DNA from 3 places in the Paenibacillus sp. 203 genome. Region 2 is predicted to be linked to each of the others. Evidence: predicted binding sites of a transcription regulator. Region 2 holds the regulator's gene; each other region holds the start of a gene.

Region 1 (10,151 bases), on a different contig from region 2:
ATATCCGGGGCCTTCAGGCGATACATTTGACGTTCCTTCAAACGAAGACCGTGAGAGGCAAAGTGCGAAAATGGACATGCCACAAAACGTTCCATACGAGATACGCTGGTACGCAGCTTGCTACCGTACAGACGGCGGCTTGTTTCCTTCTGCATTTTGGCATGGTTCTCATAAAAAAGTGAGGTCAACAGCTGACGCAGCTTGTCCTTCTCACGCCCTTGCTGGCTTGCATACCAGTTATATACCTCCCACCAAGGAGATAAAATGTCACCGCCACGTCGCCAATGCCGTAATTGCGCAGTGAGCTGCGGCAAAGCCTCGGACGGATGAGAAGCATACTCCCATTGCGTCGTCCAAGCATCCCCAGGCAAAGGGTATCCAGCCAACGGACGTTCGTCCAGACTAGGAAACAGGTGCCGCACATGTCGTACTAACTCAGACGGCAACAATGACTTGCCTTCTTCATCAGTCACTGCATAGCTCATCCACAGGCTTTTACTGGCTGAGGTAAGGGCCGTATAAGCGAGAAAACGTTCGTCCAACAGACGTCTTGTCATATCCGGCGCCAGCTCTACGCCTCGTTCGTTTAATGCCGTACGCTCCTGCTCATTCAGCACACCGTCCTCATGGAACACAGCCGGCATCACACCTTCGTTCATACCTAGCACAAAGGCATGTTGAATACCGGACACACGTGTACGGTCCGTGTTTCCGACCAGAACCTGATCCAGAGCTGGCGGAACAAGTCCCATACGGAACTCGGCCAATCCCGTTTCCAGCACGCCCGCAAACAAAGAGGTATCCAGTCTCTCATCACCCATCATTTCGACGATCTGATCCAGTAGTTCAAGCACTGCATCCCATACCTGACGATGCTCCTTGGCCTGCTCAGGGTTTCCTGCTTCCTCTGCCTGATGAATGAAGGCGTCCAGCTTGTGGCCGATTTCTGCATCTTCCAGTAACAGATATACCGCTTCACACTTCTCAAGTGCAGTTCGTGCCTTGCCCACACGTTTCTCAAACGCACGTAAAGGCGTCACGATCACATCCCGGCATAGCTCCATCAAATCCAACGTTTCATCCCGCCTACGGTTCCGTTCCTGCTCCTCCAGCTCCAGTGACAAGCTGGGTACAGCCTGCCACGGCCGACCATCTGTCCAACGGCTGCCTTGTATTCCGCAGGCCAGAACATAGTTTTCCAAACGGTCCATCTCCTCGCGGCTCACCCGACCGTCCAGCGGCAGTAGAAGGTCTGTTTTGACCGCACGGAATACATCCTCATACCGCCAACGCCGCTGCACGATATCCAGCGAAGCCCGAATCAATTCCACCAAAGGATGATGTAATACACTTCTTCGCTGATCCAGAAATACTGGAACCTCATACTGTTTGAATACCGGTTCCACCCATGGCTCATAATCTTCAATATGACGTACAAACAGAGCCATCTCCCGGTAACGCGCGCCTTCATCTCGGGCCAGACGGCGCATTTCGCGTACAGCCCCTTCCAGCTCTGCACGGCGATTCGCCGCAGTGTACAGTTTTATGCCCTCCGGCTGTTCTTCTGTCCACTGCTCTCGTAGCTGCTGCAGCCGCATCCGTTGTTCCTGATTCCGTAACCCTGTACGATGTTCAAAGTTAGCCTCCAAATATGCCAACGCTGGACGCTCCTTAAATCTCGGCAGCGGATCAGGGCGCAGTAATTGTGTCTGCGTCTCTATCATCAGCTCATCCGCCATTCCTTTGAGCTTTACATACGTAGCCGCTGAGGGATGAAACAAATCCAACTCATGCGGAAGCTGTCCGCTCTCGTAGCTGCGGTTGCAAGTCAGCGCCACCGTCAACGAAGAGGCATGCAGCATAAGCTGCTCCACCACCTTGTATTCATGTGGTGTAAACCTGCGGTAGCCATCCATCCAAATATCTGCTCCACGCACAAGGGAAGACTCAGCAATCTGTTCTGCCAGCATGCGCAACGTATCTTCACCGTCAATATATTTAAGCGTCAGCTCTCGTTCAAAATCCTCATAGATTAGACTGATATCTTTGAGCTTGCCGCGCAAAATCGGAGTTGACTCTCCCGCAGCGTTCATTCGCTCCAGTTGCTCGGGTACAGACCGAGTATCATTTCCATACTGCTTTAGCTCCGTAAACAATGTATTCAACCGATCCACAAAGCCGAGCTGGTCTCCCGAATCCTTAAACAAGCTCAGTTCATCCTTGCGACGACGAATAATTTTATATAAAAGCATCTTCTTGCCTTCTTCCGTTACAGGCACCAATGCTGAACCCCCGGTTTCCTGCATAACTAAATAGGCAAGACGATGAAATCCCATCACTTGGGCGCGCACCGACCCCTGAATACCGTTTCCGGCTTCTGTAAGTAACGCATGCTCGGAAGCAAATGACGATTGCTCCGGTACAAGTAACAGCATAGGCTTACCTAGCGGCTCCTCGCGTAACATAGACGTCATTTCATTGCGGATTAACGTACTTTTACCACTACCAGAGCGGCCAATCAACAAGCGGACCGACATGATGCGGCCTCCTTTCCAACGAACAACATTCTATTAAACAGTATAGCATATCAGGCAAGGGAGAAAAGAACGTACGTTTGCCATGTTGTAGCAATTCATCCTCCCCCTAAAAATAAATCAGTCCCGCAGGTTGGCTTGGTGCATGCCTTCTCTACAGGACTGATTTATACCTAAAATGAGTCTATTTTACCTATTTAATCACCAAAAAGGCGATTGACTTTGATTTTGTATGAAACCTAAAGCTGTGTCCGGCTGCGCACCTCAAAGATGGCGAATTTCAAGTAATGGCCTTCCTCCACACCCAAAATTTGAGGATGATCCTTACCAGCCGCTCTCCAGTCTACCAGACGAAGGATTTTGCCGGCATCTGCCGCCGCTTCCTTAATAGTGTCCAAAAACAGCTCTGGCCGCATATGGAACGAACAGCTCGCTGTCACCAGATAGCCGCCCTCATTGACAAGCTTCATCCCATGCAGGTTGATATCTTTATACCCACGTGTAGCTCCTTTGACAGCGTTCTTCGTTTTGGCAAAGGCTGGCGGATCGAGAATGACCACATCAAAGGTGCGTCCGCCACCTGCTGTCAGCGGCTTGGATGTATCTCCTTTGCCCCCGGCTCGTGCATTGCGTTCCTCTACACCTTTCACTTGCTTGCGCAAATATTGAAAAGCATCGTCGACGACAAACTCGACGCGTTCCTCAAAACCATTCAGCTTGACATTATCCCGCGCACTTTCAATCGCATGCTCAGAAATATCAAGACAAGTTACTTTTTTAGCACCATGTTTACAGGCATTGAGCGTAAAGCTTCCCGTATGCGAAAAACATTCCAATACGGTTGCGCCATCCCAGAATGGGAATTCAACAACCTTACCACTTTTATTCACTGGCTTCATGACCATTGTGCCAGCGTCCCCTGAGTCTGTAGCAACTTCTTGTAGCGTAATTCCACTACGTGCTCCCCAACCTGTCATCAACGGTGCTATGGCCGCACGATTTTCACGCTGGTCAAAGAAATAACCCGTCTTCTGGCCCTCTACGATATCAACCTTGATGTGTAGCCCATTTTCCGTCACCACTACATGACGCGGGCAATCACCGTACAAAGGACCCTTTGTTTGTTCCAATCCTTCCAGCTCTCGGATGGATACATCACTGCGCTCATATATACCAACAGGACCCACTACTTCAACGAGCGCATCCCTGATTTCTTCCCTGCGCCGATCCATGCCAAGCGTTAACAACTGCACGACCAACACATCACCAAATCGATCTACAATCAGTCCAGGCAAAAAATCAGCCTCGCCGTACACCAACCGATAAGCGTCTCCCCCGGTCACAAAACGTTGGCGGTGCTCCAGACATTTGCGAAAGCGTTGGGCAAAAAAGTTTTGATCCATTGCTTCCAGCGGCTCATAGGACATCACACGTACTGTAATTTGTGAAGCCGGATTATAGTAACCTGTCGCCAAATAACGCCCCTGATGGTTAACGATGCTGACCAAATCGCCTGCCTCTGGGTCACCCTCAATCTTGGCTATTTCGTTTTTAAACACCCAAGGGTGTGCATGCTCCAGCCTTTTTTTACGGCTGCGTTCTAATATTACTGAAGGCAAAATCCTTCACTCCCATTCTTAGATTACTCAAAGTGTTAAAACGTTGTTCGATAGGGGCGCGGCTCCGCGGATCATTTGATCTTACGATCGCTGTTGCACGGGGATTCTTTGGATTTTATAAATGATTTTAATGGTAAGAATCCCCCTGCAAAGGCGAACGCTCTCGCTTCTCCAGATTCAAATGATCCGCTTCGCTACTGCCCGCCTGTATATCGACGTCACGCTTTTAAAGCTTGTGAAGATACTACAAAAATTATCGTTCTATAAAAAAACAGCTCGGCCATGCTTGTCATGGCTGTCCTCGGTAGATCATAGGCTGTTACATAAGTATTTTCACCTAGAAAAGGGGGCTATGCTCGTGTTTATACACGTTATTTTGCCGCTGTGCGGCGGGCTGTTTATTTTTTTGGGCGGGATGAAGCTGATGGAAGCAGCCCTCCGGCATTTGGCCGGCCCCTTCCTCACCCGCTGGTTGAACCACGCCACAGTTTCCCCTTGGCGGGGCATGCTGTTCAGCTCAGGCATTACCGCCCTGCTGCAAAGCAGCACCGCCGTAACGGTGCTAACGATCGGACTGGTCAACGCCGGGCTGTTGACCTACGGCCGCACGCTCGGCATCATTCTCGGCACCAATATCGGCACCTGCCTGACCACCGAGCTGATGGGGCTCCAGCTCGGCAAGCTGGCTATTCCGCTGCTCTGCGGCTCACTGCTCTGCTGGAGCACTACCGTCCTGTGGAGTGAAGCTGTCCCCAGTCGCCAGTATGTGTCTGCCGGAGCTTCATCCGGCTCCAATGGGCTCAGCCGTCCGCAGGCTGTACAATATATCAGCCTCGTCTTTGCTGGATTTTCGCTGATTCTGGCGGGTATTCGCGTGATGCAGTCGGTCGGACCCTGGATTGAGCAGGCAGGACTATTCCGTTGGTTTCTTGATCACGCTGCAGCCAACATGTGGTGGGCGTTCGCTGCTGGAGCCTGCCTGACCGCGCTGGTTCACAGTAGCGCAGCCGTCATTGGCATGGCGATTAGCCTTGCCGCTGCTGGAGCCTTGCCAGCCGATGTGGGGATCGCCATCGTCATCGGCTCCAATGTAGGCACCTGCGTAACCGCCCTGATTGCCGCTGTTGGCGGCAGCGTATCCGGCAAATTTGTAGCCTGGTCCCACGTGCTGCTGAACGTCGGCGGAGCCTTGCTCTTTATGCCGTTGATCCCTGGCCTAGAGATGACCGCTGCCTGGATATCTACCGAGCCCGGAGCCAAGGTAGCCCATGCCCAAACTCTGTTTAACGTTATTAGCTCTCTGCTGGTCTTGCCTCTCTGCTATCTACCTGTGTGGACGCGTTTAGAGGATCGTATATCTCCCCACAGAATCAAACATTAATTCCTAGCATGGACAGCGCCTTGCTTAAAATGACATCATTATTGTCATATCCACCCTGGCGCTGGAGACGCCATGCTTCCTCAGGCGTATGCCACGCAACTCCTTTAATTTCTTCAATCTGTGCCTGTAAATCCCCATCCAGTGCCTCTACGAGATAATAATGTACTTCTTTATCTACTTCCCCAAATTCTGGATGCTGATACGTATAAGCAATCATATCTACATGCTGGATAATCCGCCCGTTCAACCCTGTTTCCTCGCGAATTTCACGTAAAGCCGTCTGTTCGATTGTTTCTCCCAACTCCATTTTCCCTTTAGCCAAGGATACCTTGCCATATCGGTCAGTAATGAGCTGAATTTCAAGCTGCTCCCCCTGTTTGCGAAACACAACGCCGCCTGCGGAAATTTCCTTTTTTGCTGCCATCCTGTAATCTCCCTTCCTTGCGCAACAAGGATTCCGTCCTCTCTGTAAGGAAAGGCGAAATCCTTGTCTGCCATCTCTATTGCCTGTTCAGGCTTTTTTTGTTCTTACAGAGCTGTTTGCAGCCCATTCTCTAGTACGCGGACCAATTGGCCTTCACTTTCATTAATGCCTGCCTTCGTCAGCTTCACGCGGCATACCTTGCCAACCAGATCCTCAGTACCTTCAAACGCCAGTTGAATATAATTGTCACTATATCCATGGAGTATGCCGCTATCTTCGGTCCCTTTCGGCGCAACTTCCGGAATGACCTCCAGCACCTGACCTACAAACTTCTCAGCATACGCCAGTTGCATTTGCTCTGACAGTTGTATCAGCTCATGCACTCGTGCATTTTTCACGTCTTCGTCCACCTGATCCTCCATACGCGCCGCAGGAGTTCCACTGCGCTTGGAGTACGGGAACACGTGCATTTCCGAAAAACTGATTTTTTTCATCAGCTCATAGCCATTGCGGAACATTTCATCCGTCTCCCCAGGGAAGCCGACAATCACGTCCGTTGTAATCGCTACATCTGGCATTGCTTTGCGAATCATAAGCATTTTGTTATAAAACTCTTCTGTCGTGTACTTGCGACGCATCCGTTTCAATACAGTGTCATCCCCCGCCTGAAGCGGTATGTGAAAATGACGAACCAGCTTAGTGGAACGGTTCAGCACATCAAGCATTTTTTCATCAATCTGGCTGGCTTCAATCGAACTGATACGGATACGCTCCAGCCCTTCCACCTTCTCCAGATCCCACAGCAGATCAGATAGGTCATAATTATCCATGTCGTCACCATAACCGCCTGTATGGATACCAGTGAGTACTATTTCCTTGTAGCCTGCGTGTACCAGTTGACGCGCCTGTGCAATAATACTCGCAGCGTCACGACTGCGGGATAGACCCCGCGACCACGGAATGATGCAGAAGGTACAGAAGTTATTGCAACCATCCTGAATTTTCAAAAATGCCCGAGTATGATTAGCAAAATCAGGCACATCCATTTCCTCAAATACACGCGTTTTCATAATATTGCGCACGGCGTTCACCGGTTGACGCGTCCCTTGAATTTCCTGCACGAACGGAATGATTTTGTCCCGATCCTGAGTCCCGATAACGAGATCAACGCCAGGAATATCCATAATTTCGGCAGGAGAAGTCTGGGCGTAACAGCCCGTCACTGCCACAATGGCATCTGGATTCCGGCGAATCGCACGGCGAATAATCTGACGACTCTTTTTATCACCGGTATTCGTAACGGTACATGTATTAATAAGATAGACATCAGCAGTCTGCTCATCAAAGTCCACCTGTTCATAACCTTCATTTTTAAACAGCTGCCAGATCGCTTCTGTATCATAAAAGTTTACCTTACAGCCCAATGTGTAAAATGCCACTGACGGCATATTAAACCCCTCCCATTTCTCCTGTCTCATATAAAATGCATGCCAATGCAGCCATTCCTGCGGTCTCAGCACGTAAAATACGTCTTCCCAGTCCTGTAGACTGGGCTCCAGCCTGCTCGGCCTCCAGACTTTCCGCTTCAGTAAAGCCGCCTTCCGGGCCTACCACCAGCAGAACACGCGGCATGTCCGTCGACGCCCATTGTCCTGCCAAAGGCTGGATTACATCCCGTAGCTGTTTACCCTTCTCTTTTTCATAACAATAACATATCAAATCATACCCAGCAAAAGAAGCCAGAAGTTCTTTCCACGTCATGGGCGCGCTAATTTCTGGAATCCGATTACGGTGGCTTTGTTCAGCCGCTTCCTTCACAATCTTGCGCCAACGCTCCAGTCGCTTGCCTTCTTTTTTGGCATCATACTGCACGACCGTACGCTCGGACAAAAACGGTACAAACCCGGTTGCTCCGATTTCTGTACATTTTTGCATCACCGTCTCCATCTTGTCTCCTTTAGGAAGACTCTGAGCGATGGTGACCTGCACATGTGGTTCAGAGGTCATCTTCAGCGGCTCAATAATCGTCGCCGTAATATGATCCTGCTCAATCGTATCCAAAGCAACCAGCGCTTCTTTAGACACCCCGTCACTAACTATAATTTTGTCACCACTACGGCCCCGCATGACTTTAGCGATATGCCGCGCGTCCTCACCCGCGACAATCACGTGATCTTCTAGAAATTGCTCTGCCGGAATAAAATAACGCTGCATTCTCTCTCACACCTATTCCTGGATTTTGCAAAATCCTCATTCTAAAAATAACTGTTATCCACTAACGTTCCGTACAAAATCCGAATAAATCACCAAGCAACATCATATCATCTTTTGCGCCTGTATGACCAGTCTGTTCCCTCTTCTATTCAGTTTATACCTACCTATTCTCGTAAAAAAAGGAGCCCTTAGGCTCCAAACAATCCAGTGATATAAAAAGAGAACTGCAAAAACTGTATATAAATCATCTGGGCCAGCGTGTAAAGAGGTTCAATCGTTACAGCTCGAACCTGCGGAATGACCAGTATAAGCAGAAAAATAAAGATCGACCACTGTTCAAATTGCTGAAGTTTGCGGCGTACAGGAGTGGGGGCCACATCTTCCACAATCCGGTATCCATCCAGTGGAGGCAGTGGGATCAAATTAAAGATAAACAAAAATAGATTTAAATTGATCAGAGCATTGATAAACAAATAGATTGCTTGAGCTACCCGTTGGTTCTCCATCCCCGGCAATACTTGAAAATGAAGGAGCACGGCATAGATCAAAGTAGTAACAAATGCAAGCAGCAGATTGCTCAGCGGACCCGCAGCCGATACGATAATGCCCATGAGGCGCGGACGGCTAAAATTGTCACGATTAACCGGAACTGGCTTGGCCCAGCCAAAGCCTCCGATCAACAGCAGCAGCGTACCCAGCAGATCAATATGCACTGCCGGATTTAAAGTCACGCGCCCAAGTAGCTTGGCTGTAGGGTCACCAAATTTATTGGCATAATACGCATGTGCAAACTCATGAACCGTGAACGATATGATCACAGCCAGTAAATAAAAGGGAAGAACATTTAAATTTACACGAAAAATATTTTGTAGAAAATCCATACTTACCTCTTTCTCGCCACAAACGCCAGCCAATCTTCATCCCGGCTTATTTCGGCAATCTCAAAGCCAGCTGCTTTCAAAGCAGTTTCGACAACCTCTTCTTTGTTCTTCCAAATCCCTGAAGCAATATAAATACCACCTGGTTCCAGGGCTTTATATACATCATCAATGAACAGCAGAATAATCTCTGCCAATATATTAGCTACCACCAGCTTGACCGGTAACTGGATACCCAGCGTTGGATCGCTTGCATTAAGCACAGATAGCAAATCACTTTCTTTAATGGTGATGCGTTCCTCCAGTCCGTTCAAACGCGTATTTTCCCGCGCACTGGATACTGCCACCGGGTCCAAATCCAAGGCAAGTACATGCTTCGCTCCCAGCTTTACAGCTCCAATGGCCAAAATACCGGAACCCGTGCCGACATCAATAACTTCTTCTCCACCCTTAATCACAGACTCCAGCGTTCTCAGACAAAGGGATGTCGTAGGATGCGTTCCGGTCCCAAAGGCCATACCAGGGTCCAGCTCAATGATTTTTTCCTCTTCACTCGCAGGCTCATATTCCTCCCAAGTGGGTTTAATCGTCAGACGGTCCGATACACGCAAAGGCTTGAAATATTGCTTCCAAGCATTTGCCCAGTCATCCTCATCAACTGTTTTCAGCTCATACTGAACCTCGCCAGGATCAATATCGAAAGTTCTCAATTCTTCGACGCGCGGCTCAATCTGCGAACGAATACTATCCATGTCCACTTCTTCGGCAAAATAGCCTTTGATGATCGCTTGTCCTTCAGGGATGTCGTTCAAAGGCCGATCATACCACTGTCCATAGGACGTATCCCGTGGCTTGTTGAGCGAACCAGATTCTTCAATGGAAACCCCTCCTGCACCTGCTTCGTGCAGAAAATTCGAAATCATTTCGATGGCTTCTTCGGTTGTATGTATTGTAATTTCATTCCACAACATGGTTTTCATTTCCTCCTCATTTCACATGCATACATTACATTGTACTATATACATGCACAGGAGTTCAAAAAAGCTGATATTATCCGTGTACAAAATATTTTTTGTAGAGCTTGTATTTGTTGTTCTCTCT
Region 2 (10,151 bases):
AAATGCCATGGTTATTTCCCCCTACTTGGATAATTTCCTGATTAGTTTAAATGTATCTAACATGCTGCGATTGTACGCTTAATTGGAAACTGTTTTACGGAAGTGGCAGCTATCCTCAGCCTTTGGCATCTTGGCACCAATCTGGTGAATGACCTGCTGTTTGAGGCTGGTACTAGCTGGGATACGTCTGTTTAGGCTGGGCTAACGGAGTGTGAACTCCGGATTTTATTGTAAATTTCTCATTTGCTCAAGTTTTTAAAGACAATGCTGGTTCAAGGAAACATTTGCGGCAGCCCTTTTTGACATTGGACGACACAGGCTTTTAGGAATACACACATTAAGTTTACTGCTAGTTCTTGTCTTATCCTACTGGCTCAGGAATATCGCCCCCATATTCTTTCCATGGCTTCACGTACACCATCGTAAGCTTCTGAAAAAGTTCAGTATCACTTGGGCAACCGTCTAATCCGCTATTGTTGCGCAATAGCTGTATCCTCTTTTATCGTTCCTTGTTCTGATCTGTATAGTATACGGAAAACGACAGGTAACAAAGAAGTTGAGCGCTTTGTTACCCGATATCAAAACGCTACTACCAATACTCTACAGTTATTCTACTGAGCAATGACGTGGGCCCAACATGAAGGAACTGGAGTTGAAAACAGGTAGCAGTGTAGTGGACATAAAGGCGCGTCTGCTGGCTTTGGAAGAGGGGGACAACAAGAGCGATATACGCTCTATATTGTAATCATAGAGGGCTGGAATGGTGACCCAAAGATCATTACATTTTCTCGTATGGAAATAGGCGCTGTATTAAACCTCCAATGAAATGGAGCTTATTATTTGTACTCGGAATATAATTTGCGCATAACACATCAGGAGGCTACACTCATGTCTTGAATTGTATTTTATTTCTGGAGTGGTTTGTTTCTTATATTTAAAATAAATGGATGGAGAAGATCGGATATATATTGCTACATCGTTACTTACTTCATTAACTTTAAAGGGGATCTGAAAAAAGTTTAAAATTGTAATTCATGGATTGTTGCATTTGTATATATAATTACATCTTTTCCCATTCTAGATAAGGTGGTAGAATGAAAAAAATAGGTATGGGAGGCGTTTTATTTGAAGTGTGATAAATATAATTGGGGACAATTTAAAGAGGGGGCGTATCATTGACCCTATAAACTACGTTAACCCTCATTTCTGGAGGGTCAAAATTGAAAACCCCTTATTCACAGTCTGTTTTACACCATAACCAAATTTTAATATGGCTTTGTGTTCTTTCGTTTTTTAGTGTGTTAAATGAAATGGTTCTTAATATCTCTTTACCTGATATTGCTGATGAATTCAATAAAACACCAGCCGTTACAAATTGGGTAAATACTGCCTTTATGCTAAGTTTTTCTATAGGAACCGCTGTATACGGAAAGCTATCTGATCAGTTAGGTATTAAAAGGTTGCTTCTGTTTGGAATCATAGTGAATTGCATAGGATCATTAATTGGATTTATGGGACATACTTTTTTTCCAACACTTATCTTTGGGCGATTTATACAAGGGATTGGTGCAGCTGCATTTCCTTCACTTGTGATGGTCGTAGTTGCTCGCTATATCCCAAAAGAAAACAGGGGCAAGGCATATGGCCTCATCGGGTCTATCGTAGCAATGGGTGAAGGGATAGGACCGGCTATTGGTGGGATGATTGCTCATTATATTCATTGGTCTCATTTACTGCTTCTTCCTGTTCTAACGTTTTTCACTGTTCCCTTTCTGATAAAATTATTGAAAAAGGAAGTCATATCAAAGGGTTCACTTGACATTGCAGGAATCGTGCTTATATCTCTAGGCATTGTAATGTTTATGTTGTATACAACGTCTTACAGAATTTCTTTTCTGGTGATAAGTATTCTTTTTTTCTTGATCTTTTTAAAGCATATCAGACAAGTAACCAATCCTTTTGTTGATCCTTCATTGGGGAAAAATACTGCATTTATGATAGGAATCCTTTGTGGCGGACTTATGTTTGGTACCGTAGCTGGATTTGTTTCTATGGTCCCTTATATGATGAAAGACGTTCATCACTTAAGTACCGCAATGATTGGCAGTGGAATTGTTTTTCCTGGAACGATGAGTGTTATTTTCTTTGGTTTCCTTGGAGGAGCACTTGTTGATAAGAAAGGTTCCTTACATGTGCTAGCAGTCGGCGTTGCATTTCTTGCCGTCAGCTTTTTGATAGCTGCTTTCTTTATTGAAATGACACCTTGGCTGATGTCTATTATTCTAGTCTTTGTTTTCGGTGGTCTTTCTTTTATTAAAACAGTAATATCCACTATTGTTTCAAGTAGTTTAAGACAAGAAGAAGCTGGCGCAGGAATGAGCTTGCTTAATTTTATAAGCTTTTTATCAGAAGGAACAGGGATTTCAGTTGTAGGAGGCTTATTATCAATACGTTTTATTCATCAAAAATTTATACCAATCTTTAATTTTCCATCTGCTTATTTATATAGCAATATGTTATTGATTTTTACAGTGGTCATTATAATTAGCGGGATTTTAACTGTTATTGTATATAGACGTTCAGTTTCAGATTCCTGATAAGAGCAGAAAAGGATTATATGCTGAAAATGATCGCATCCTCACGTTTGAAGTAAGTGGATACTCTAAATAAATCAAAAGCTCTGCTAACCTTAATTGGTTGGCAGAGCTTTGTTTGCTGATCAGTTTGATTTTAGGCTAATTTGAATGCTTAAACTTATAATACCAAAAAATCGCTTTTTCATGGGCTGTGGAAAAGTTAGAATATAGCATAGTATCAACTCCGCCGATTACAAAGTTATTTTTAGCATAGAATCGACAAGCTAAAACATTCACATCCTGTGTTTCAAGCATTAGACCAACAAGGTTATTCTGCTTAGCCCACTCGGTTGCTTTACTCAATAAGGCTGCTCCGATTCCCTTGTGTCTCCAGTCTTTAGCGACGGCAATATCCTCAATTAGAGCATAGCCATTCCAATTAGTACAAAGTTTAATTTGCCCAACACAGTCGTTCTCATCATAATATAAAAAAATAGATTTTCCTTGTTCATCAATATAACTGATGTCAACGTCATCATCCTCATACTGTTTAAAATATGGTTCGGGGAAACTTTCTTCTATATATGTCCAATTATCGTTCTCGTATTTAGGTATAATCCTTCCTGACACAATAAAGCCGTTATTCTCATTTGACTTCTTAAAATCTCCCATATTCGAAAGTGACATTTTAATTATCATGGCTTGTCTCCTCCTGGTTTAATTTCTCTACGCACACTATTCTAAAAGAGAGCCACCATTTCCTGTCTGTTAGATTTATAAAAAGAGCAAAATTGTAGCGACTGTTCAACTATGTCTGATATTCTACGATCTCGTCCGCTTGCTTCAACGATTCATAGCAGTAGTTAGGTGTACCGTTTAACACAAAAAAAGCAGGAAGAATCCTTCCTGCTTTTGCTTGAAAACGATTATTAACGTCTGCGTTGTCTATCATTCACGCTAAACAGATTAACAGCCAGTGCGTTACCTCTTGCACGCGCAACGGCTCTTTGATTCGAACGGATGTTTGATCTTCTTCTTCTCAAATCACGTCTGCAATGTCTTCTGCTCATATGATCACCTCCCTTCAAGGAAATGAAGGTACGGATGAATCTTAGTGGTGTTTATGCTTACGCTTGGAAATTTTGATATTCAAGGCATTGGTTGCTAGTGCATTTCCGCTTCCTGTTTTAGCAGCTGCGGCTTGAAAGACTTTAACGACCAGATATCTGTTTTTCCCGATGCGATGCTTATACGTTTTAACTCTATTTCTGATCATCTGCATATCTCCTTTGCTTAGGTCTGCTATATACTATGTCAATTGTGATAGTAATGTATCAGCATAAATCTATTAAAAGCAAAAAGAAGCTGGTACCTATATTCCTAATGGTTAACAAAAAACTCATGCGAACCTGTCTTCGCCATTTCAACTTTACGTTGCAGGAGAATGTTACAGGCAGGTCGGCATGAGTCTAATAGTGTAGATAAATAATATGCAGTTTAGTATAAAATTATTTACTATTTAGAGTGTTAAGTTTTTTCTCGTAGTACGCCTCTTGAGCAAGAATATGATTCAGTTGTTCAGAGAGCTGTTTATATTCTTGGCTGTTTTCTGGGTAATTGTTTCTTTCGGAAATTACAGCTTCGAGTTGCTTTTCTAAATACCTGAAATGGATAAGTATTTGTATGTACTGAATACGATCGTAGGTTGTTATGTGTGATTTCTCTTCTGCATACAAATGATCCATTTTTGGTACTACACAGCTTATGGCGATAAATATAACAACAAACGCTGAAATTATAATTTTTTTCATTTAATTCCTCCTACAGAGTTATGAGTAATTAATATACCATATTTATCTAAAACAAAGAAAGATCTATTAGTTTTGCCCATTACAGTATAGCTGCTCAAGATCAGTGGGTGATTATTTGAGATGAGGAGGCTGATTTTATAGTAGAAACAATAGGAATAGGTTGCTGAAATGAAAAAAAAGTTGTGAGATACATAATAACAATACAAAACCGGCTTGCCCTAGGCAGCCGGTTTTGTATTAGTGGTTAGAATAACGGGGAAGAAAGAACGAGAAATCAGTGGAAGTCCCGGAAGAGTCCTACAACCTTGCCCAAAATGCTGACGTGTGTCAGGCGAAGCGGTTCAAAGGCTGGGTTTTCAGGTTGAAGCCGGATATGATCTTTTTCTTTGTAGAAGGTTTTAACTGTAGCTTCGTCTTCATCTGTCATAGCTACAACAATATCGCCATTATCAGCGGTCTGCTGCTGACGTACGATTACATAGTCTCCGTTAGCAATCCCAGCCTCAATCATGCTTTCGCCTACAACAGATAACATGAATATTTTATCCTCACCAACAAAGTGTTGGGGAAGAGGAAAGTAATCTTCAATATTTTCTGTCGCCGTAATAGGAAGGCCAGCAGTTACTTTGCCGACGACGGGGACACGACTAATGGAGTAATTAATCAAGTTGCTGTTATCCGATTCGTCTTGACCGAGTAACTCAATAGCCCGTGGTTTTGTAGGATCGCGTCGAATGAGTCCTTTTTTCTCTAAACGATCCAAATGACCGTGAACCGTAGAACTGGAGGCCAATCCGACAGCCTCGCCTATTTCGCGTACAGAAGGGGGGTATCCCTTTAGACGCACTTCATTGCGGATAAATTCAAGAATGGCCTGCTGGCGGCTCGAAATCTTAGACATACCGTATCAACCCCATTTAGTAACGTTTGGGAAAATTATAGCATAGAACCTCCGTTCGTACAAACATAAGTTCTAAATAATCCCTAAAAATAATCGCGAACTTTTGTTCTCTTTTCTATTGAACAAAACAAATGTTCGTGTTATATTGTGAAAACATAAGAACAAACGTTTGGAGGTCGCAGCCAATGATGAAATATAGCACTTATCAAAGTATTTTTCCGATGAATTCAGAAAATTTGCAGGAGACCCGAAAAGAGGGTAGAGCGCATTTTATGCAAATTATTACTAATAGTCTTTTACTTAAGCTTCTTATTTTAGTGATTGTTGCTTGGATTGCAGGGGCAGGTGTACTTACGGTTTTCGCGGCACCCTCAGCTTCCAAGGGAGAAGTGACTAAACTGACCGTACAACCTGGAGATACGTTGTGGGAGATTGCCGCAAATCATAAACCGGAACGAATGGATACACGGGTATATATAGAAGGAATTGTGCGGATTAACGGTTTGGAGGACCGGGGAGTGCAGGCAGGTCAGGTACTCAAGCTTCCGCACTTCTGATCTATAGACAATTAGAGCTTGTCAGGGAGCGTAATGCGGGAGCCTTGACAAGCTCTTTTCTACATGTCAAAGTGTATTATATCTTTGCTTTTATGGAGGGGACACAATTTGGATATAGACAGCTTGGTACAGCGCATCAATGAATTAGCGCGCAAAGCAAAATCCGAGGGTTTGACGGAAGAGGAAGCCACAGAGCGCGCCAATCTTCGGGAAATTTATTTAGGTAACATTCGCCGTAATTTTCGGCAGCAGCTTGAAACGATTGAATTTGTGGACGATGATACATCGAAGGGAAATGACGGGCTGAAGCATTAATGTTGTTAAAGCGCCCAAGCCTGCAATTTGCCTTTTGTTTTAGGTACCGTTCTCGGTATCTATATAGATTAGCTTTGAGGCAATTGTTTTATTGTAATATATCTGGGAAGGAATTGAGAGATGGCCCGATCATTTGAAAGAAAAGTACGCAAAAACACAGCGCATTTAAATAAATCGCGCAAAAAGCAAGGCATTCAAACCATTAACGGCGCAGGTTCTGCAATGGATATTTTCCGTGGCCGTAACATTACTGTGCCAATTATGCTGGCTGGTCTCTCTGTATTGTACATGCTTATGAGTTACTTTTTGACTAAGACTGGCATGCGAGGGATGGATTGGCTTGTATTCGGCCTGTACTTGATGCTGGCTGTTATCTTTTTCATCCGTCGTCCTTATCTGAAAGTGGGAAAGGATACTCTCTATATGCTGAAAGGTGGTAGAGAACGTCCAATGACGGCAGGGGACATGAAAGCCATCAAGATTGAAAAGGGTTACGTAACCGTTGAAAGAAAAGGTAAGGGCGGTAATTTCATATTCACAAAATCATTAGGTCGCTATGACACGGATGCCATTGCAGAGCGACTTGAGAAGTTTGCGCTATCCAATCAGATACAGGTGGACAAGAAATAACTGATTTAGCCTGTAGCTCTTTAACAAAGGCCGTATGATGTTATTTCATATAACATGCTGCGGCCGCTTGCTTAATATGGGCACACATAACGATTCAAATACTTAATCGAGCAAATAGGTGTACATATACTGTGGAAAGAGAGTGGATAATTCAGATGACGATTCAGGCGGTAATGTTTGATCTTGATGATACCCTTTTATGGGATGAACGTAGTGTAGAAGAGGCATTTGATGCAGCGTGCCAAACAGGCTTCCGTGAAGCAGGCGTTGATCCGAAAACTCTGGAGGAAGCGGTACGTAGGGAAGCACGCGCTTTGTATGAATCCTATGAAACCTTTAGTTTTACTCAAATGATCGGCATTAACCCGTTTGAAGGATTATGGGCGAATTTTACAGCAGGTGAGCAACCTGAATTCCGCCAATTGGAACAGTTGGCCCCTGTTTATCGAAAGGAATCATGGCGCAGAGGACTCCAGCAACTAGGGATAGATAATGAGAAGTTGGCGGAAAAGCTGGCTACCCAATTTGCTTCGGAAAGACGCGCGCGTCCACATGTATATGAAGAAACGTTTGAGATTCTAGAACAATTGAAGGGACATTACAAACTGTTATTGCTGACAAATGGCTCTCCTGATCTACAACAGGAGAAACTGGATGGAGTTCCTCAATTAGCTCCTTTTTTTGATCATGTTGTCATTTCAGGTTCATTTGGTCGAGGCAAGCCTGATCCGTCTATATTCCAGCATGCTTTGGGGCTTCTTGGTATTGAGCCTGAACATGCTTTAATGGTAGGAGATAAGCTGACGACTGATATTCAAGGAGCGTTGGCAGCAGGTGTACACTCGGTGTGGGTGAACCGGAACGCTAAAACCAATACCACAGAGATCAAGCCGAAGTTCGAAATCAAGCATCTGTCTGAATTGGACGGAATTATTCAAACGTTAAAGTAAGAAATCCATAGTCTTAAGAAACGAGTATTAAAAAAACTCCCTTCGCTCGATTATTACAGAGCAGAGGGAGTTTTTTTATTCACACAAGGATAAATTCGTAATTATGCTTTAATGAAGGTTGGGTCTTCATACGGTTCGGCAATCCAGCCATTTTCTTCGATGAACAAGCGGATTGCGACGATCTTTTGATTCTCCATTAAAGTGAAGAAGTGAGGTATATTTTCAGGTACGGAGATAACGTCCCCCGGTGAAAGCTCTACGTTAAAATAGCCGATCTCTTCAGGGCCTTTAATGATGAAGATGCCTTTACCAGCGACAATGGCACGGATTTCATCCTCGGTGTGGGTGTGAATTTGCTCAAACTTGGCCAGCAGCTCGTCCAAATTCGGCGTTGCTTCAGATAAAGTGATAACGTCCCATATTTTATATCCGCGACGTGCGGCTAAATCCTTGATTTCGGGTTCAAATGTTTGGAGAACAGCGGCCTTTTGATCATCTGTTAAGGTAAAGTTCTCTTGCAGCTCCCCGGACAATTTGGAAGTATCCCAATGTTCATACAATATCTCGTGACTCTCCAGAAATTCACGTACTTGTGCTTCACCGCTAATTCGCTCGTTCGTATTACGTATTAAGATTTCGGCCATATATCTATTCCCTCTTTTCCACTTGGATTAATGATGTATAAAGAATACCATGTCTTGAAACGTTGTACAATACAGGATTTCAACATTTTATAATGCAAATGACTATAGCTAAAGGGTCAGGGTTAAGTACGTTCTGTAATGCTACAAACTATAAAAATGGATTAGAGAAGTCGTTTTTACAAAGAACAACCTGTATAAAACGTATGTTTTTACTTCAATCTATCTAAATGATACGGTTTCTGCTAAACTAGGATTTAACGTTTTGCGGGGGTGAAGAAATTTGGATAAAGTTAGCTTGCAGGATGCATTACAACGAAGAATACTCCTTCTTGATGGGGCCATGGGCACCATGATTCAACAGGAAGACCTTTCCCCCGATGATTTTGGTGGGGAAGAGCTGGAGGGCTGTAATGAAATGCTGGTCTTAACGAGACCAGATGTCATTCAAGGGATTCATGAAGCTTACTTGGAGGCTGGGGCAGACCTAATTGAAACGAATACATTTGGAGCAACATCCGTCGTTTTGGCGGATTACGATATACCAGAACGTGCCCGTGAAATTAATCTGGTGGCAGCCAAACTGGCGCGTAACGCGGTGGATAAATACAGCACTGCGGACAAGCCTCGTTTTGTAGTAGGAGCTATGGGTCCAACCACGAAAACCTTGTCTGTCACAGGTGGTGTTACATTTGCTGAGCTGATTGACAGCTATCAAGAGCAGGCTTTGGCGCTTATTGAAGGCGGCGTGGATGTACTCCTTTTGGAGACCTCACAGGATACGCTTAACGTCAAGGCTGGAAGCATCGGAATTCGGCAGGCTTTTGAGCAGACAGGTATCGAGCTTCCGCTAATGATTTCAGGCACGATTGAGCCTATGGGAACGACGTTGGCCGGACAAAATATCGAATCCTTTTGCATATCACTTGAACACTTACATCCAATTTCGATTGGATTGAATTGCGCTACAGGTCCAGAGTTTATGCGTGATCATATTCGCTCTCTGTCTGAAATGTCCTCTGCAGCTATTAGCTGTTATCCAAATGCGGGTTTGCCTGATGAAAATGGCCAATACCATGAATCGCCTGATTCATTAGCCCGTAAAATGGCTGCTTTCGCTGAAAAAGGCTGGCTGAATATTGCTGGGGGTTGTTGTGGTACCACGCCTGAGCATATTCGAGTTATGAGTGAAAGTATGGCGCAGTTTGAGCCGCGTCCGCTGGTAGGTCATCATCCTCCTGCCGTATCAGGCATTGAGCCTGTATATATTGAACAGGACAATCGTCCGTATATGGTTGGTGAGCGAACGAATGTTCTGGGCTCCCGCAAATTCAAGCGTTTGATCGTGGAAGGCAAATATGAAGAGGCATCTGAAATTGCCCGCGCTCAGGTAAAAAGCGGAGCGCATGTCATTGATATTTGTGTGCAGGACCCGGATCGCGATGAAATGACGGATATGGAAGCGTTTTTGAAACTGGTTGTAAACAAGGTAAAAGTACCTTTGGTGATTGATACCACGGATATTAAAGTCATTGATAAAGCACTTCAATATTCGCAAGGTAAGGCGATTATTAACTCCATTAATTTGGAGGATGGTGAAGAGAAATTTGAGAAAATGGCTCCTCTTATTCATAAGTACGGCGCCGCTGTTGTTGTTGGAACCATTGATGAACGCGGACAGGCTATTTCACGTGAGGATAAGCTTGAGGTAGCTAAACGTTCTTATGATCTGTTGGTAAACCGTTACGGTTTGGCAGCAGAGGATCTAAT
Region 3 (10,151 bases), on a different contig from region 2:
ACTGTATTTTTAGGCATGGGTAAATTTATCTTAAGTTCTAAAAAACCTTTAAAAAAGGCATTACACTAAATTATAGCATGATTTATAGGCCATCGCCATAGATCAGCCGCAGATACCATGAAGTCAATGTGAACTCATGTTCTTTTTGTACATAAGTGAAGTATTTATGAATTATATAGTATGTAAAAAGCCCGATTCTTTTGCAAGAATCGGACTCTTTATGCCTTCCGGCATTTAAATACGTGTATATTAGTCTACGATTTCAGCGTTGTCACCGTTTTTCACACCGGCTCCGTTCGCTTCATCTGTATCAATGTGCATATCCAAAGCAAAAGAATCGGACACACGTGCAAGAACATTTTCAAATACAAGGCCACGTTCGCCGCCGACACGTACTTTCAGCAACTGCTTGTCCTTAATGTCCCATTTAGCTGCATCAGATGTATGGAAATGAATATGGCGGGCTGCTACAATCACGCCTTCTTGCAGTTCCACTTCACCAGCTGGTCCTTTTACCGTGATTCCTGGTGTACCATCAATGCTACCAGATTCGCGTACAGGTGCTTTTACACCAATAGCAAAGGAATCAGTGCGAGAGATTTCCAATTGGGAAGCGGGACGAGCAGGTCCCAAAATGCGAACCTTATCAAATTGGCCCTTAGAACCAATTACAGCTACCGTTTCATTTGCGGCAAATTGTCCTGGTTGGGACAAAGGTTTAAATTCAGTTAATTGATAGCCTGCTCCGAACAAAATTTCAATATGCTCTTGAGTCAGGTGAATATGACGGGCGGAAACGCCGACAGGTACGATTTTACTCATCGTGTGGTCACTCCTTTTTCTCTATACAATACTTTACACATCCATACTATTATACTCCTATTTTGCCAAGAAAGAAAAGGAGAGCGCATAAAGTTCCCTTTTTCGCCCCAATCAGCGTTAAATATCCTCCCTATAAAGTCGGATCAAACCGTCGTTTTAGCGAACAGGAGAAAGAAAAGCATGATTTCAGCTACGATGAGATGAGGGGGAACGACAATAAATATATTAAGGATAAACAGGACACAGAGTATTCCAGTCAAGAAAAAAATGACTCTGAGACGAGGTTTAAGATGACTTAATCTGTACTGATGAAATACCAGCAAAGCCGACAAAAAGTAAATAAAAACAGAAGCAAAGGTAAAGCAAAGCACAAAAATATAGTCTACTTGTCCCAAAAACAAGAGCTGAATCGAAGCAGCTAGCATGCTAAGCGAAAGATAAATAAACAAATGACCATAAATAATAGTCTGGCCTGCTGATTGTTTTGATTTATCTACGCGCTTCTCCATATTCTCAAAATATTGCCACCAGATTGCGATGACTAATACAAAAGCCAAAGCAGCAAATACAACAGAAGAAACCGTAAAATGATCGGATTGTAAAACAGAAAGCATACTTATCACAGATTCGCCAAGCAGAATTAAGGTGAACTGTGCAAAGCGTTCTAAAAGATGCTCCGTATGGATTGGCGTGATCACCAACTTTTTACGACCAATCAAAGGAACGAGGATATCAATAGCTATACCGGTATATAAAATCAAATATCGAACCCAAGAATCAAAGAAGAGGGAGAAACTAGAGATGACTATTCCAATCCAAAAATAGGTGCCAAAAAAACGAGCTGTTTCCTGTTTATGAGCCGTTTCTTTGGATGCCGAAAGTAAATATTGAACGACAGTTAAACCTCTTAACCCAATATAGCCAACAAAAAAAGATACATAATACGCATCAAAATCTATATTAAGGCTGGCGGTCATGATCAACACGAAAAACAATTGCAGGATCATAAAAATTCGATGCGTTATACTGTCTTGCCCAAAACGATTGTTGTAGACCGTTTGCCCCACCCAAGCCCACCATATTGGGATAAAAATCATAATAAACTTTTCCATATGTTCCCACGAAATACTACCATGCTCAACATGTAGTAAAACATGAGTGGCCTTAGAGACAGCAGCTACGAACAATAAGTCATAAAAGAGCTCAAGCCAAGTAACCTTCTTTATTAACATTGTGTAATGGAGCCCCCTCTGATATGGCGGTGCAGCATGGTGTCCCGTCAGTCTTGCTCCAACGTCTGCCGTATTTATGCTTATTTTAGCACCATGAAATTCTAAGATGCTCCAATTATTTCGTAATCGTTCTCACTTTGTCAAGGTATTCGCAGCCAATAATAACTCCTAGTAAATAGCTATTTAAGAAGACATTTTGGAAGGCAAATTCGTTTGCAGGTATTCCAGCGCATGTCCTCCCAGCCATCCCTTGACTAGCTCCTCAGGGTAATGCTTCAGCAGCAGTTCTGCAAAAACCGGGTATTTACCCGAGTGCTCCAGCCCTTGCACATGGTGCTCGATACCGTCAAAATCAGAGCCAAACATCAAATGCCTTTCCCCGCCTAATGAACAAATATGCTCAATGTGCGGTAGCAGATCGTCAGCGGTTACCGTACCCTGCTCTTTGAGAAACATCGTGACGAAGGTCAAACCAATCCGTCCGTTACGAGCGATCAGTGCACGAATCTGTTCATCCCGTAGATTACGAGGATGAGCACATCTCGCAAAGGCATTCGAATGCGAGGCGATGGGTGGTAGAGCAGCCTCCTCCAACACCTCCCAGAAGCCCTGTACGGACAAATGCGACACATCTAGCAGCAGTCCCAGGTCATTACAGCGATTGACCAAATCACGCCCCTTGCTAGTCAGCCCGCCTCCTCTATGTTCCATAATGCCGTCAGCCGCCCAATTCGCATAATTCCATGTCAGCCCAATCAATCGTATTCCCATGGCATAGCACAATTCTGCATAAAACGGGTTCCCTTCCAGCGCATCTACCCCCTCCAGTGAGAGCAAAGCCCAAGGTGCCCATGTATGATCCGTCCCCTTACCATCCACATACGTTAACTTTTCCGTGCGCTTCTCTTCTCCTACCTGTTTTACTTGCTCCATCTGATGCACCCACATTGCCAAGTCTTCCTTCCACAGCAATGGTCTCAACCCACCTGAGATAGAGGTAACATGCTGCCTGAACAGCTCAATTTGACGAACCACATGCTCAAATCTTGGCATGCCCAATACCTGTGAAATATATATAGCAAACGTTTGCAACCGCACGTTACCTTCTAGCATACGTTCTTTTGTGACATCAAGCGATGGATGACTGAAATCGATCTGCGCATCGAGCTGCATTTTACATAACACATCACAATGAAAGTCAACAACAGGCCAATTCACTTTTAGCTTATCATTCATGCATCTTACCTCCATTTATAGATTGAAGCACTACAAATTTATTTTAAAAAATCATAGTAACAGACTCACAATGCAAAAAAGCCCGTTTACAAATCGTAAACAGGCTCAGGCAACTTACATTTATTATCTTGGTTCTACAATCAATTTGATCGCAGTCCGATCTTCTCCATCAATAACAATGTCTGTAAAAGCAGGAATACAAATCAAATCCACTCCGCTTGGTGCGACAAATCCCCGGGCAATGGCTACCGCTTTAATGGCTTGGTTTAGTGCACCCGCTCCAATCGCCTGTAATTCTGCATTTCCGCGTTCACGCAGTACTCCAGCGAGTGCGCCTGCAACTGAATTGGGATTGGATTTTGCTGATACTTTTAATACATCCATAGTAAGTACCTCCCCTGGGAATGATGATGGTTTGATTCCACTATTAGATGTTATTCGAGGGTCAGCAAATAATTCCTGCTTTTTGGTGACAGTTTTCCTTATTCTTTCCTTAAGTAGCTCACAAAAAAGTTAATCCATCCGCCATTCATCTTCTTTAAGTCTGATTTTCTGAATTTTGCGGGCTTTTCCATCACTGTCATTCAGTTCTACGCTGATGGCATGAAAGTGCCATTTGCCCATGTCCACTTGAAAACGTACCGGAAGCTGGGTCTGGAATTTCTGTAACACAGCCTCTTTCTGCATCCCAAGCACTCCCTCATAAGGACCTACCATTCCCGCATCTGTCTGATACGCAGTTCCTTGTGGCAAAATCGTATCGTCGTTACTCTGTACATGTGTGTGCGTACCTACCACGATTGAAGCACGTCCATCCAAATGCCAACCCATAGCGATTTTTTCCGAGGTTGCTTCGGCGTGAAAATCAACTAGGATATGCTTATGTTTTTTCCGTAGTTCATCGACAATTTCATCTGCTGCACGGAATGGATCGTCAATAGCTGGCAAAAAGGTTCTACCTTGCAGATTAACAATAGCCAGCTCCTTACCTCCACCCTTTACAACGGTATAACCCCGGCCCGGTGTTCCTGGTGGAAAGTTAGCCGGGCGGATGATCCGTGGCTCATCATCTATAAAATCAAATATTTCCTTATTGTCCCAAGTATGATTTCCCATCGTAATCCCATGAACGCCCCAATCAAAAAATTCTCTGGCGATGGCTGGGGTAATTCCTCTTCCCGAAGCTGCATTTTCTCCGTTCACGATAATAACATGCGGGTTGTATTTTGATTTTAGCGAAGGGAGATTCTCCCTCAATGCCTTTCTGCCTACACTGCCGACGATGTCTCCAATAAATAATACGTTGATAGAAAGCCCTCCCTAGTCTGCCTTACATAATGAAAAGTGGCCCTACAAGCAGCGGCCACTTTTCATTGAAATGCTTTTATTTTGCGTATTCTACCGCACGGGTCTCGCGTATGACGGTAACCTTGATATGTCCCGGATAGTCCAGTTCATTCTCAATCGTTTTCGTAATATCGCGGGCCAGTCGGAATGCTTCCGCATCATCAATTTTCTCTGGCTGTACCATGACACGAACTTCGCGTCCGGCTTGAATCGCGTATGATTTTTCAACGCCTTCAAAAGATTCGGAGATGCGTTCCAGCTTCTCAAGACGACGGATGTACGTCTCTAGCGTTTCACGCCGCGCTCCCGGTCTTGCTGCTGACAGGGCATCTGCCGCCCCAACCAGCATGGCGATCACTGAAGTCGCTTCGCAGTCGCCGTGATGTGAAGCAATGCTGTTGATGACGACCGGGTGTTCCTTGTACTTCTTCGCCAGTTCCACGCCAATTTCAACGTGCGATCCTTCCACTTCGTGATCCAGCGCCTTCCCGATGTCATGCAGCAATCCTGCCCGTCTTGCCAGTACAACGTCTTCGCCCAGTTCCCCGGCCATCAGACCTGTCAAGTATGCAACTTCCATCGAGTGCTTCAATACGTTCTGTCCGTAACTCGTACGGAACTTGAGACGTCCCAAGATCTTGATCAAATCCGGATGCAAGCTATGCACGCCCACCTCAAAGGTGGCCTGCTCACCATACTCACGGATTCGTTCGTCCACCTCTTTACGGGATTTTTCCACCATCTCTTCAATACGAGCCGGATGTATCCGTCCGTCCGCTACGAGCTTTTCAAGCGCAGTACGCGCAATCTCTCTACGAATCGGATCAAATCCGGACAAAATAACAGCTTCCGGCGTATCATCAATAATGAGGTCGATTCCTGTAAGGGTTTCAAGTGCACGGATATTACGGCCTTCGCGCCCGATAATCCGGCCTTTCATTTCTTCGTTCGGCAATGTGACAACAGAAACCGTCGTTTCTGCTACATGATCTGCCGCACAGCGTTGGATGGCCAGTGTGATGATTTCACGAGACTTTTTGTCCGCTTCTTCTTTGGCCTGCTGTTCAATTTCTTTAATCATCTGAGCTGTTTCATGACGAACTTCCTGCTCTACGTTGGTCAGAATAATACTTCTTGCATCCTCCATCGTCAGATTGGAAATACGTTCCAACTCAGTTACCTGACTCTTGTAAATCAAATCAATTTGCTGCTGGGTTTCATCGATTCGTTTCTCTTTGTTGGCCACTTGTTCTTCTTTGCGTTCCAGCGATTCCAATTTTTTATCCAGCGATTCTTCTTTTTGCAGCAATCTTCGTTCCTGTCGTTGAATTTCATTGCGACGTTCACGAGTTTCTTTTTCAGCTTCGGCACGAATGCGGTGGATTTCATCTTTCGCTTCCAATACCGTTTCCTTCTTCAGCGCTTCTGCCTCTTTTTTCGCGTTCTCCACGATTTGCGCGGCAGCTTCTTCCGCACTGGAGATCTTAGCTTCTGCAATAGATTTGCGAATAAAATAACCAATCCCGAACCCAAAGAATAACGCGGCTACAGCAACGAGAACGAACCAGATCGCAGTCATCATACTGTTCACCTCCCCGTTGGTTCCTCCAAGGCATTCCTTGGGACTTTTTGCAATTGTCACATTTACTTTGATCGTCAAACTAAGACAACGACACAAGGTCGTTTCATTTCATATGCACATGCTTTCACATGTACAATTCCGCCTGGCATAGCGGCATCACTTGTTATTTGGCGATGAGAACTCACCCGTGGATTCCGCTTTTTTGGAAGGAAAAAGGGCGTTCCACAAGTATCGTTTCATATATATTTTATTATTTGACAAATGGCATTGTCAAGGGAATGCAAACATTAGTAGACTACCATACAGCTTTCCCTGTAATAACTAGCTCATCCTATCCGTTCATACTAGCCAAAGGTTCAGCAGCCGTTTAGCAACTATTCCTCCCACTGCAACAATTCCTCGTCATCTGAAGCAACGTCATGCTCGGCCGCAGTGAGATGATTGACCACTCGGCGTGTCATATCCCCCGAATATCCGCGTCTCATGAGAAAAGGGTAGGTTTTCCTTTTTTTCTCCATTATATCACCACGTATCTGATTCCATTTCTTACGTCCGACCGTCAAAGCGCTCTCCCACTCCTCATTATCGGTGATCTCACCTAACGCTTCGCCAATAGAGGCTTTAGAGATGCCCTTCTGACGAAGTTCTTGCCTAACCCACATCTTACCCTTACGTTGGCTAGTTATGCGCTGCCTTGCCCATTGGCGGGCGTATAAATCATCATCTACGAGTTGTTCCCTTTGCAGTCGAACCATTACTTCGTCAATAACAGACTGATCCAGTTCTTTTTGTAACAAACGTTGGGCAATTTCCTGACGTGTGCGAGGCTTTCGCCCCAAATAGCGAAGCGCAAGTACATAAGCCTGTTGCTTTTCATCTGCCAGAACGATATCTTCCAGTTCTTTTTTATCAAATGACGTTCCTTTGAACATATTGTACTTGATCATTACATCTTCTAATACAGACAGCGAATACGGACCAAAATGAATGATATACCTTCCACGTTTGCGTCCCTGTCCCTGCTCTACCCTAGTAATCATCAATTCCTCATGATCCGGAAAAAGAGAAATCCCTTGTTGCTTATTTGCTTCCGAAGTGTATTCATCTTCATCGTCCAACTGCAATATATTTCCCTCACTTTGAAATTCACGAAAGCAGCCTTTGAACACCTGCTACGCAAAGTTAGATTCCGCTGACAAAGCAGACTTTAGTTGATGCAAAAATGCCCTGCACAACTGTGCAGGGCATCAGAATCATGCTATTCAAACGGACGGTGCCATAACCCTGGCCCCAGTTCACAAACCAGGATTCACCAAGCTTTATTCAAGCTCCAACAATTCCTGTTCTTCCTTCGCTTGCTGTGCCAACTCTTCTTCTGTAGGCGGAGCAACCGTCGTAATCAAATTGCTGGCCACCCGAATTTTTTGTTCGATCGTACTAGCAATATTCGGATTTTCCTTCAAAAATTGTTTAGCATTCTCACGTCCCTGACCAAGGCGCTCACCTTCGTAGGAATACCAGGCTCCGCTCTTGTCGACAATGTCATGCTCCGTACCGATATCGATCAAGCTACCTTCTTTGGAAATACCCTCACCGTACATAATATCCACCTCAGCCTGACGGAAAGGAGGGGCAACTTTGTTCTTCACGACTTTAATACGTGTGCGGTTACCCACAATGTCGTTACCCATTTTCAAACTTTCAATACGACGAACATCCAAACGTACTGTAGAGTAAAACTTCAAGGCACGTCCACCTGGTGTTGTTTCAGGGTTACCGAACATAACACCTACTTTTTCACGTAGCTGGTTAATAAAAATAGCAATGGTTTTCGACTTATTAATGGCTCCAGAAAGCTTACGCAATGCCTGAGACATCAAACGTGCTTGAAGACCAACGTGGGAATCTCCCATTTCGCCTTCAATCTCTGCCTTGGGCACAAGTGCCGCTACGGAGTCAACAACTACAATGTCTACTGCTCCACTACGTACAAGGGCTTCGGCAATCTCAAGCGCCTGCTCTCCTGTATCTGGTTGCGATAGTAACAACTCATCAATATTGACACCCAGCTTGCTTGCATACGACGGATCAAGCGCATGCTCGGCGTCGATAAAGGCGGCTTGTCCGCCTGTTTTTTGCACCTCTGCGATAGCGTGAAGAGCTACTGTCGTTTTACCGGATGATTCCGGTCCGTATATTTCAATAACCCGGCCTCTTGGAAAGCCGCCCGTTCCTAACGCAATATCCAAAGCAATCGAACCACTGGGGATCGTTTCCACTTGCATATGGGTAGACTCACCCAACTTCATAATGGAACCTTTACCAAATTGCTTTTCTATTTGACGGAGCGCCATATCCAGCGCAGCACGACGATCTGACAATAAACTCACATCCTTCATTGTTTGTACTTTAATAATACCTTGTTTTGACACGCTTGCCAAGCATTTTTTCGAACATACATTCGTTTTTTTTATTCGCACAACTCTCTTCTATAATTACACCTGTCTCTTAAAACAAAAAAAGAACCGCTGGCAAAAGGCTTTGCAACGGTTCTTCCGATAAGATGATTATACCATGAATATCTATCTAAAACAACTCTACGAGTCACACTGTACATAGATGTTTAAGAGAGTTTCTCGTTCTCTACCAGCCTGCGCCACAATCTGTACAGGATTGCTTTAACTGATCGCAGTCGGATTGTTTCACGGTTGCCACTCAGTCTCAGTTCATGTACTTCCGTTTCCTTATCGCGTTCAGCAATGCCAATATATACTAGACCGACTGGCTTCCGTTCGGAATACCCAGGCCCAGCTACACCAGTAACTGAAAGTCCAAAATCGCTATCCATGATCATTCTCGCCTGCTCTGCAAGCACAAGGGCTACTTCCTTACTCACTGCGCCTGGCGCATGGTCCCCTTCCAAATAATCATAAGGCACGTTGAGTAACTTCATCTTCATTTCATTGGAATAGCACACGATGCCACCTTGAAACATAGCAGCACTGCCAGGTATAGAAGTAATCTGTTCCATCAGCATTCCACCTGTACAGCTTTCTGCCGCACTCACAGTGAGTTCGCGTTTGGCCATTAGATCTACGATAACCTTCTCCAGCGCAACATCCTCGCTTGCATACATATACTCCGAAAGACGCTGCTGAATTTCTACTTCCGTAGCTGTCAACTTAATTAATGCTTCACTTTCGCTGGCCGCCTTGGTGGATATACGGATCGTGACTTCCCCTTCCTTGGCATAAGGGGCAATCGTGGGATCTGTCTGGGATTGGATTAGATCTAACAAATGGGTTTCAAGAGCTGACTCACCGATCCCTGCAAATTTTAGCATTTTCGAATAAATTGGCATTTCCTCACCGCTCAATGCCTGCTGAAGCAACCAAGGTTTCGCCTGGTTTGCAAACATAGGTTTGAGTTCCTTAGGCGGTCCAGGCAAAACTACATAAAATTTACCGTCCTGTGCAATCGCGTCGCCCACAGCTAGCCCTGTCTCATTTTCAAGTGGAGTAGCACCTTCAATAGAAAGCGCCTGCCGGCGGTTATTCTCGGTCATTTCTACCCCACGGTTACGGAAAAATTGATCTAGCTTGTCCATTGCAAGACGATCTATGTGCAATTTCCGCCCCAATACAGCCGCTATCGCCTCTTTCGTCAAATCATCCTGAGTCGGCCCCAGACCGCCGGAAAACAAAATAATATCCGCACGCTTCTGAGCAATTCTTATCGCTTCCTGAAGCCGATTTATGTTATCGCCAACCACAGTCTGAAAATATACATCGATTCCAATTGTAGCCAGCTCTTGTGACAAATATTGAGCATTTGTATTCACTATTTGTCCGAGCAATAACTCTGTTCCTACTGCAATTATTTCAGCTTTCATCAATTCTTCCTCCTGTACTGCGAATATTATGGGAATTATA

Evidence for each region. Region 2 encodes LexA, which represses DNA repair genes until DNA is damaged. Its sites were predicted from a motif close to CGAACATATGTTCG; they were not measured.
Region 1: a site for LexA is predicted at 2,604-2,617, ahead of addB (helicase-exonuclease AddAB subunit AddB). Genes of this name have one in related genera too.
Region 3: a site for LexA is predicted at 8,670-8,683, ahead of recA (recombinase RecA). Genes of this name have one in related genera too.

Annotation. Positions count from the first base shown of each region.
Region 1 is NZ_JAXCHD010000005.1:477,982-488,132, reverse strand. Features, by position in the region: gene addB (helicase-exonuclease AddAB subunit AddB) at 1-2,537, opposite strand, end outside; gene WA407_RS14625 (class I SAM-dependent rRNA methyltransferase) at 2,774-4,153, opposite strand; gene WA407_RS14620 (Na/Pi cotransporter family protein) at 4,512-5,534, shown strand; gene WA407_RS14615 (NUDIX hydrolase) at 5,524-5,958, opposite strand; gene mtaB (tRNA (N(6)-L-threonylcarbamoyladenosine(37)-C(2))-methylthiotransferase MtaB) at 6,063-7,406, opposite strand; gene WA407_RS14605 (16S rRNA (uracil(1498)-N(3))-methyltransferase) at 7,408-8,172, opposite strand; gene WA407_RS14600 (site-2 protease family protein) at 8,361-9,053, opposite strand; gene prmA (50S ribosomal protein L11 methyltransferase) at 9,056-10,021, opposite strand.
Region 2 is NZ_JAXCHD010000003.1:337,896-348,046, forward strand. Features, by position in the region: gene WA407_RS07955 (hypothetical protein) at 1-9, opposite strand, end outside; gene WA407_RS07960 (hypothetical protein) at 362-484, opposite strand; gene tet (Tet(L)/Tet(K)/Tet(45) family tetracycline efflux MFS transporter) at 1,221-2,597, shown strand; gene WA407_RS07970 (GNAT family N-acetyltransferase) at 2,736-3,275, opposite strand; gene WA407_RS07975 (hypothetical protein) at 3,506-3,646, opposite strand; gene WA407_RS07980 (hypothetical protein) at 3,688-3,852, opposite strand; gene WA407_RS07985 (hypothetical protein) at 4,085-4,387, opposite strand; gene lexA (transcriptional repressor LexA) at 4,662-5,288, opposite strand; gene WA407_RS07995 (LysM peptidoglycan-binding domain-containing protein) at 5,477-5,845, shown strand; gene WA407_RS08000 (DUF896 domain-containing protein) at 5,954-6,160, shown strand; gene WA407_RS08005 (hypothetical protein) at 6,281-6,790, shown strand; gene WA407_RS08010 (HAD family hydrolase) at 6,946-7,740, shown strand; gene WA407_RS08015 (1,2-dihydroxy-3-keto-5-methylthiopentene dioxygenase) at 7,842-8,384, opposite strand; gene metH (methionine synthase) at 8,665-10,151, shown strand, end outside.
Region 3 is NZ_JAXCHD010000002.1:232,641-242,791, forward strand. Features, by position in the region: gene pduL (phosphate propanoyltransferase) at 250-822, opposite strand; gene WA407_RS04225 (low temperature requirement protein A) at 966-2,054, opposite strand; gene WA407_RS04230 (dipeptidase) at 2,238-3,290, opposite strand; gene WA407_RS04235 (stage V sporulation protein S) at 3,414-3,674, opposite strand; gene WA407_RS04240 (TIGR00282 family metallophosphoesterase) at 3,804-4,598, opposite strand; gene rny (ribonuclease Y) at 4,675-6,219, opposite strand; gene WA407_RS04250 (regulatory protein RecX) at 6,594-7,343, opposite strand; gene recA (recombinase RecA) at 7,539-8,600, opposite strand; gene WA407_RS04260 (competence/damage-inducible protein A) at 8,843-10,111, opposite strand.